One region of the Rhizobium sp. TRM96647 genome, then DNA from elsewhere that is predicted to be linked to it. Evidence: predicted binding sites of a transcription regulator. Region 1 holds the regulator's gene; the other holds the start of a gene.
What was found. Region 1 encodes HrcA, which represses chaperone genes, less so after heat shock. Its sites were predicted from a motif close to GTTAGCACTCNCNNNNNGNGAGTGCTAAC; they were not measured.
Positions count from the first base shown of each region.

Region 2: the regulator HrcA is predicted to act here: its motif matches at 3,102-3,130, upstream of groES (co-chaperone GroES).

Region 1 covers NZ_JAOXHF010000004.1:329,344-333,867, forward strand. Annotated here, with positions in the region: gene rph (ribonuclease PH) at 18-734, opposite strand; gene hrcA (heat-inducible transcriptional repressor HrcA) at 965-2,044, shown strand; gene grpE (nucleotide exchange factor GrpE) at 2,306-2,914, shown strand; gene ptsN (PTS IIA-like nitrogen regulatory protein PtsN) at 3,195-3,656, opposite strand; gene hpf (ribosome hibernation-promoting factor, HPF/YfiA family) at 3,732-4,307, opposite strand.
Region 2 covers NZ_JAOXHF010000002.1:252,191-256,714, reverse strand. Annotated here, with positions in the region: gene ileS (isoleucine--tRNA ligase) at 1-717, opposite strand, end outside; gene OCK02_RS04160 (bifunctional riboflavin kinase/FAD synthetase) at 997-1,977, opposite strand; gene OCK02_RS04155 (TIGR01459 family HAD-type hydrolase) at 1,997-2,845, opposite strand; gene groES (co-chaperone GroES) at 3,188-3,484, shown strand; gene groL (chaperonin GroEL) at 3,544-4,524, shown strand, end outside.

The sequences.
Region 1 (4,524 bases):
CTGCCAGCCCCCGCCACTCAGGCGATCGCCTGCTTCTGCATCTCGACGAGATCGGCGATGCCGGCCTTGGCAAGCGCCATCAGGCTTGCGAACTCCTCGTCGGTGAAGGGCTTGCCCTCGGCCGTTCCCTGGATCTCGACGATGCCGCCCGAGCCGGTCATGACGAAGTTCGCATCCGTCTCGGCGGCGGAATCCTCCAGATAATCGAGATCGATCACCGACTGGCCGGCGAAGATGCCGCAGGAGATCGCCGCGACATGGTCCTTCAGGACCTTCTCGACCTTGATCATGCTGCGGGTTTCCATCCACTTCAGGCAGTCGTTGAGGGCGATCCAGGCGCCGGTGATCGATGCCGTGCGCGTGCCGCCGTCGGCCTGGATCACGTCGCAGTCGATGGTGATCTGCCGCTCGCCGAGGGCCGTGAGGTCGACGACGGCGCGGAGCGACCGGCCGATCAGGCGCTGGATCTCTTGCGTGCGGCCGCCCTGCTTGCCGGCGGACGCCTCGCGCCGCATCCGCTCGCCGGTGGCGCGCGGCAGCATGCCGTATTCGGCGGTGACCCAGCCCTTGCCGCTATTTCTCAGCCACGGCGGCGTCTTTTCCTCCAGGCTGGCGGTGCAGAGTACGTGGGTGTCGCCGAACTTCACCAGGCACGAGCCTTCCGCATGCTTGGAGAAATTGCGCTCGAAGGAAATCTTGCGCATCTGATCGGTCTTTCTGCCTGACGGCCGCATCGTGTACTCCGTGTTCTCTTGAAATCTGCGGCTGCTTCTAGCGCATCGGCCGGAGAATCGAAATCGATTTCGATCCGGCCGTCGCGTCATTCGGTCAGGCCAGTCGGAAAGGTACTGCCGGAGCGGCGCGATTTCAGGGTATTGCCGCCGGCCGCGAGCGCAATTGTCCTTGTGCGGGGCCCGGGCGCACCCCTATATTCAGGCTTGGTGACAACGTTTGTATGATCGGCATGGTACTGAGGACTCCCGCGGATACGGACATCTATGCGGCGCTTGACGAGCGGGCGGGCGAGATTTTCCGACGGATCGTCGAGAGTTACCTGGAGCGCGGCGAGCCGCTCGGATCCCGCAACCTCTCCCGCATCCTGCCGATATCGCTCTCGCCGGCATCCGTGCGCAATGTGATGGCCGACCTCGAGGCGCTGGGGCTGATCTATTCGCCGCATGTCAGCGCCGGGCGATTGCCGACGCAGATGGGTCTGCGTTTCTTCGTCGATGCCTTCATGCGCGTGGGCGGCGTCTCCGACGAGGACAAGGCCTCGATCGAACGCCACGTCCATCGCCCGGGCCACGGCCAGAGCGTCGAGACGATGATGACCGAGGCGAGCAGCATGCTGTCGGGCGTGTCGCGCGGCGCCGGCATCGTCATCACCACCAAGAGCGATTCCGTCCTCAAGCATGTGGAGTTCATCAGGCTGGAGCCGACCAAGGCGCTGGTCGTGCTCGTCGGCGAACACGACCAGGTCGAAAACCGCATCATCGACCTTCCGGCCGGCACCACCAATTCGCAGCTGACGGAGGCTGCCAACTTCCTCAACGCCCATCTGGCGGGCAATACCATCCTGGAGGCGCGCACCAAGCTCGATCGGCTTCGCCAGACCGTCCGCCAGGAACTGGACCAACTGTCGCAGGACCTCGTCGAACGCGGCCTCGCCGTGTGGTCGGGTGGCAACGACGCGTCGAACCCGACCCGGCTGATCGTACGCGGGCGGGCCAATCTGCTGGAAGGGCTGGCCGGCGCCGAGGATGTGGACCGGCTGCGGATGCTGTTCGACGACCTGGAGAAGAAGGACAGCCTGATCGAGCTCCTGGACCTCGCCGAGACCGGCCCGGGCGTCCGCATCTTCATCGGCTCGGAAAACAAGCTGTTCTCGCTCTCGGGCTCGTCGCTGATCGTAGCGCCCTACCGGGACGGCGAGGAGCGGATCGTAGGTGCCGTCGGCGTGATCGGGCCGACGCGGCTGAACTACTCGCGCATCGTGCCGATGGTGGATTACACCGCGCAACTGATGTCCCAGCTTTCCCGTTGACGCCGGAGTGTGCCGCGCAAGGGGCCGCGATTTTGCCGAGTTCGGCAAAGAGCCTTGATTTTTTCGCCACGAAGCTCGATATCCGCCTCAACTCCCTCTTGATGTCCGCGCAGGTTCGAACTGTGCGGACAGTCGGGGAATGAAGGAGCGCCGCGCCGCCATGAGGGATGTGCCGGCCTGCTCCGTCCGTTCAACCCATGCGTGGCCCGGAGCATCGCGATCGATCCCGGGACATGCCGCTTTCTCAATCCGGAGAAAATCATGACCGACGATACCAGCAAGCACGCCCCCGAAGCCGCCAATGACGAGGCCGAGATTGCCGCTGTGTCGCCAGAGACCGAAGTCGCGGAGGCAGAAGCCGATCCGGTCGACCAGCTCAAGGCGGAGAACGCCGATCTGCGCGACAAGTACCTGCGCCTTGCCGCCGAGATGGACAATCTGCGCCGCCGTACCGAGCGTGACATCAAGGACACCAAGTCCTATGCGATTTCGGGCTTCGCACGAGACATGCTCGCGGTTTCCGACAATCTGCGCCGCGGCCTCGAGGCCATCCCGGCCGACGCCCGTGAAGCGGGTGACGCCGGCCTGTTGGCTCTGATCGAGGGCGTGGAGATGACCGAGCGCTCGATGCTGTCGGCGCTGGAGCGTCACGGCGTCCGCAAGCTCGAGCCGATCGGCGAGAAGTTCGACCCCAACTTCCATCAGGCCATGTTCGAGGTGCCGAACGCGGAGGTGCCGCACGGCACCGTTCTGCAGGTGGTGCAGGACGGCTACAAGATCGGCGACCGCGTCCTGCGGCCTGCCATGGTCGGTGTTTCCAAGGGTGGCCCCAAGGTCGCCGCCGGCGGAGACAAGCCCGACCAGGCCTGAGCCCGGCGAAATCGGCAATCGACATCTTCCAACCCGGCAACCTCGCGGCTGCCGGGTTTTCTTCTTTTCTGGAACCGGGAGAGTGGGCCGGGAGATCGGTCGTCAATGGATCGGCAGAAAAAGAAAACCGGCGTGCCACAAGGCCGCCGGTTTTTCCTGTCTTCCTGTCGCCGGTCAGGGCGAGAACCGCCGACCGTCGGGCACGTTCATGCACGCAAGCACACCTTTAGGGAAGAACGCCGGGGCGCTCCCTTTTGCGTGCGTCTGTCCGGCGGTCCGATCAGGCGGCGTTGGCCTGTTCCTCGCTCAGGCAGGCGTAGATCGCCGTGGCCGAATCCGAAGACCGCAACTTCGCCACCATGGCCGGATCGCGCAGCACCCGGGCGATGCGCGAAAGGGCCTTGAGGTGATCGGCGCCCGCGCCTTCCGGCGCGAGCAGCAGGAAGACCAGGTCGACCGGCTGGTCGTCCAGGGCTTCGAAGTCCACGGGCGTCTCCAGGCGGGCGAAGAGGCCGGTGATCTGATCCAGTTCCTTGAGCTTGCCATGCGGGATGGCGATGCCGTTGCCGACCCCCGTCGAGCCAAGACGCTCGCGCTGGAGGATGACATCGAATATCTCGCGCTCCGGAAGTCCGGTGATCTTCGCCGCTTTTATTGCCAGTTCCTGAAGTAGCTGCTTCTTCGAATTGGCTTTCATAGCCGGAATTATCGCACTCTGCTGCAGCAAACCTGCCAATGCCATTCTTCTGTCCTCGTGAGCCGCAGTGAAGGATTGAAGCGGAAAGCGCCCAGCCCCCGGACGCTTTCCCCTGCCACTTTAGCCTTTGATATTGGCTGCATCTATCCAGCCAATATTTCCGTCGTTTCGTCTGTAGACGATGTTGAGTTGCTCCTGCCCGACGCTGCGGAAGAGCAGAACCGGTTCGTCCGTCATGTCGAGCGCCATGACGGCGCTCGCAACGGACATGGTCTTCAGCTTCTTCGTGCTTTCCGCAACGATCGTCGGCGCGTAGTCGGCCGGAAGTTCATCCGTGTCGTCCGGTATGGCATCCACGACGGCGTAGGCGACTTCCGCATAGGCGTCATGGCCGTTTCCGTTGTGGTGGTCCTTGAGCTTGCGCTTGTAGCGGCGGAGGCGCTTCTCGATCCGATCGGAAGCCGCGTCGAACGCGATAATCGGATCGTTCGCCTCACCGTTTGCCTGCAGGGCGGCACCCGTGTCGAGGTGTACCTTGCAGTCGGCGCTGAATCGCGAACCGGATTTTTCCACGGTGACCTGGCTCGAATATCCTCCATCGAAATACTTGGTGACGGCCGCCCCGATCTGCTCTTCAATTCGCAGCCGGAAAGCATCGCCGATTTCCATATGTTTGCCGGATACACGCACACTCATGGAGCTTCCTCTCAGATTGTGATTTGCGTGTCACAGTCTATTCCAACCGGACCCGTCATCCAAGCACTTCACGCGAGCACCATATTATCGCCTGTCGTACCGGGGAAAACGGGCATACCAGATCCGGCCTGTCTTCTCGCTGGAATTGGGGCGGGCATCTATCCCTTCCTTTCCCGAGAGTCAACAGCACCGGCCGGAACAGGCCGGACACATTCTC
Region 2 (4,524 bases), on a different contig from region 1:
CGTGTGTTCAGGTTCATGGTGAACGACAGTATGGTTCGCATCAACCGGGAACTTCACCCAGATCATGTCGCTCTCGACGTCAGCATATTCGACCTCGGCCTCGGCGAGTGCCGTGCGCTCGACCACCGACCACATGATCGGCTTGGAGCCACGGTAGAGCTGGCCGCTTTTCGCGATCTTCATCAGTTCGCCGGCGATGCGGGCCTCGGCGTGGAAGTTCATCGTCGTGTAGGGGTTGTCGAAGTCGCCCTCGATGCCGAGGCGCTTGAACTCGTCCGACTGGACCTTGATCCAGCCGGTGGCGAAGTCGCGGCATTCCTGGCGGAACTCGTTGACCGGCACCTCGTCCTTGTTCTGGCCCTTCTCGCGGTATTTCTCCTCGATCTTCCATTCGATCGGAAGGCCGTGGCAGTCCCAGCCGGGAACATAGTTGGCGTCATAGCCGCGCATCTGGAACGAGCGGTTGATGACGTCCTTCAGTATCTTGTTCAGCGCGTGGCCGATATGGATGTTGCCGTTGGCATAGGGCGGGCCGTCGTGGAGGACGAACTTCTCGCGGCCGGCGGCGGAGGCGCGCAGTTGCTTGTAAAGGCCCATCTTCTGCCAGCGGGCCACGGTCTCGGGCTCCTTCTGCGGCAGGCCGGCGCGCATCGGGAAATCCGTCTGCGGCAGGTAGAGGGTGGAGGAATAGTCGATCTTCTCGGACGTGTCGGTCATGGCTCAAGCAATCGTTTCATCGCGCGATCTTTCGCGCAGGCAGGGAAAATTGTCGGTAACGGCGCGGGCGCGTCAGAACGCCCAGGAACCCGGACCTCCCGGCCTCGCTCAGAGCGCGCGGAAGGCCGGGCCACTAATTCGGGATATGACACAAAAGCTGTGTGGCGCCATGGTGGCGTTGTTTATGTGTTTTTGCCCGAAAAGGAAAGAGGGGCGCAGCCCGAATAGCCGATATCGGAAACAACGAACACGGAAGCGACCGATGCTGCGCGGGCCGGCTCAGAATGCGATCCGGGCGTCGATCTCGCCGATCGGGCGCACGCCGGAGAGCAGCGCCCGCGCCTCCTCCTCGTCGCGCCTGATCTGGACGACCAGCGCGTCCAGCCCGTCGAACTTCAGCTCGTCGCGCAGATGCTCGAAGAAGGAGACGGTACAGATCTCGCCGTAGAGGTCGCCTTCGAAGTCGAAGACGAAGGTTTCCAGAAGCGGCGCACCGTCGCTGTCCACCGTCGGGCGGCGACCGAAGCTGGCGACGCCGTCGTGGATCGTTCCGCCGGGACGGCGGAAGCGGACAGCATAGATTCCGTTGCGCAGCGCGGCTTCAGGCGGCAATTGCATGTTGGCGGTCGGAAAGCCGAGCGCGCGGCCGAGCTGCTTGCCGCCGATGACCTCGGCCTCGACGGTGTAGCGGTAGCCGAGCAGGCCGGCGGCCTCCGTCACCGCACCCTCGCAGAGCAGCGCCCGGATGCGGCTGGAGGAGATGACGTCGGCGTTCTCGTCGCGGAAGGCATCGACCAGGGTCACGCCGAAACCGTTCTGCTCGCCGGCGGCGATCATGAAGGCGGGGCCGCCTTCCCTGCCCTTGCCGAAATGGAAGTCGAAGCCGGTGACGACATGGCCGGCATGCAGCCAATCCCGCAGCACGCCTGCGACGAACTCGCCGGCCGACATCAGCGCGAACTGGCGGTTGAAGGGGTATTCGATCACCGCGGCGAAACCCATGCCCTCCAGGATGCGCGCCTTCAGCGGCGCCGGCGTCAGCCTGAAGACCGGCTGGTCGGGGCGGAAGACACTGCGCGGATGCGGCTCGAAGGTCAGGAGAAGCGCCGGCACGCCGCGTTCGCGGGCGATCTCCAGCGCCCGGTTCAGCACCGACTGGTGGCCGCGGTGGACGCCGTCGAAATTGCCGATCGCCACGACCCCGCCGCGAAGATGATCCGGCAGCGGCTGCTTCGTCTCGTTGCGGTGGAAAACGGTCATGGCGCTTTCGTCCGTCCTGTCACTGCAGCCTGGGCATCCACCATTTCGCAGACGCCTTCTCCCGCTCCAGAAAGGCCTGGAGCGCTGCCTCGTCGGTCTGCCCGTCGACGACATATTCCTGCGCATGGATGCCGCCGGAGACGTAGAGCACGTCCAGTCCGTAGGCCTGTGCGCCGCGGACGTCGGTCGGCATGCCGTCGCCGATCGCGATCACGCGGGAAAGATCGAACGGGCCGCGGACGTCGCGGGCTTCCTCCAGCGACTTCTCGTAGATCGGCCGGTGCGGCTTTCCGGCAATCAGGGTGCTGCCGCCGAGATCGTCATAGAGCTTGGCGAGCGCGCCGGCGCAGGGGATCAGGCGGTGGCCGCGCTCGACGACGAGGTCCGGATTGGCGCAGATGAACGGCAGGTGGCGACGGCTCAGCACTTCCAGTTCGCCACGGTAATCCTCCGCCATCTCGCTCTCGTCGTTTCGCAAGCCGGCGCAGACGACGATGCCGGCCTCGTTTGCGGAAACGGCCTCGACGCCCAGCCCGTCGAGCAGGGCCAGGTCTTTTTCCGCGCCGATGAAGTAGATCCTGTCCGGGCCGGAGGCGATCAGCGCCCGCGTCACGTCGCCGGAGGTGACGATGCGGTCATAGGCCTCGTCGAGCACGCCGAGGTCGCGGATCTGCACCTTCACGCCCGGAAAGGGGCGCGGCGAATTGGTGATCAGCACCACCGTAAGTCCAGCCTGGCGCGCGCTCGCCAGCGCCCGCGAGGCTTCCCGGAACGCTTCCACGCCGTTGTGCAGGACGCCCCAGACGTCGCAAAGCACCACGTCGTAGTGTTCGGTGATCTCGCTGAAGGACTGAATGCGCTTGGCCATGCTGTTTATCCGATGCTGAGGGCCCCGGTGACATCGCAAAGCCCGGCCAAGAAAACAAGGCCCAAATGGCAAAATAGCAGGCAGGCGGACGCGATCCGCGCGCCTTGCAGGGAGCGCCCGCGGCAGGCTTGCGAGCAATCCATGCACGCCGCATCGGGCAAAACGGAACGAAACCGCCGCGCGCCGACCGTGGCCGGCAAATATTTTCTGGAAGCCCGTCCTTGACTCCGTCCGGGGCCAAGCCTATCTCGGCTTCGCTAGCACTCGACAGGAGTGAGTGCTAACACCAATCCGCCGGATCGTTTCCGATCCGAGAATGTCATTTGATCGAGGGATTAGACAATGGCAACCACCAATTTCCGTCCGCTTCACGACCGCGTCGTCGTCCGTCGCGTTGAATCCGAAGAAAAGACCAAGGGCGGCATCATCATTCCCGATACCGCAAAGGAAAAGCCGCAGGAAGGCGAAATCGTCGCCGTCGGCTCCGGCGCCCGTGACGAATCCGGCAAGGTCGTCGCACTCGACGTCAAGGCCGGCGACCGCGTCCTGTTCGGCAAGTGGTCCGGCACCGAAGTCAAGATCAACGGCGAAGACCTTCTGATCATGAAGGAAGCCGACATCATGGGCATCATCGGCTGATTTCCAGCCGCTTGCCTTCACTGAAATATCGCTGACACCTCTTTTCAGGAGTTCTCAAAATGGCAGCTAAAGAAATCAAGTTCGGCCGCACCGCGCGCGAAAAGATGCTGCGCGGCGTCGATGTTCTCGCTGACGCCGTCAAGGTCACGCTCGGCCCGAAGGGTCGCAACGTCATCATCGACAAGTCCTTCGGCGCTCCGCGCATCACCAAGGACGGCGTTTCCGTCGCCAAGGAAATCGAACTGGAAGACAAGTTCGAGAACATGGGCGCCCAGATGGTCCGCGAAGTCGCTTCGAAGACCAACGACATCGCCGGCGACGGCACCACGACTGCAACCGTTCTCGCCCAGGCCATCGTTCGCGAAGGCGGCAAGGCCGTTGCAGCCGGCATGAACCCGATGGACCTGAAGCGCGGCATCGATCTCGCCGTTGCCGAAGTCGTCAAGGATCTCCAGGCCAAGGCCAAGAAGATCAACACCTCGGAAGAAGTCGCACAGGTCGGCACGATCTCCGCCAACGGCGAAAAGCAGATCGGCCTCGACATTGCCGAAGCCATGCAGAAGGTCGGCAACGAAGGCGTCATCACGGTTGAAGAAGCCAAGACCGCCGAGACCGAACTCGAAGTCGTCGAAGGCATGCAGTTCGACCGCGGCTACCTGTCGCCCTACTTCGTGACCAACCCGGAAAAGATGATCGCCGACCTCGAAGACGCCTTCATTCTCCTCCACGAGAAGAAGCTCTCGAACCTGCAGGCCATGCTCCCGGTTCTCGAAGCCGTCGTCCAGACCGGCAAGCCGCTCGTCATCATCGCTGAAGACGTCGAAGGCGAAGCTCTCGCAACGCTCGTCGTCAACAAGCTGCGTGGCGGCCTCAAGATCGCTGCCGTCAAGGCTCCGGGCTTCGGCGACCGCCGCAAGGCCATGCTGGAAGACATCGCCATCCTCACGGGCGGCACGGTCATCTCCGAAGACCTCGGCATCAAGCTCGAAAACGTAACGCTCGACATGCTCGGCCGTTCGAAGAAGGTTTCGATCTCCAAG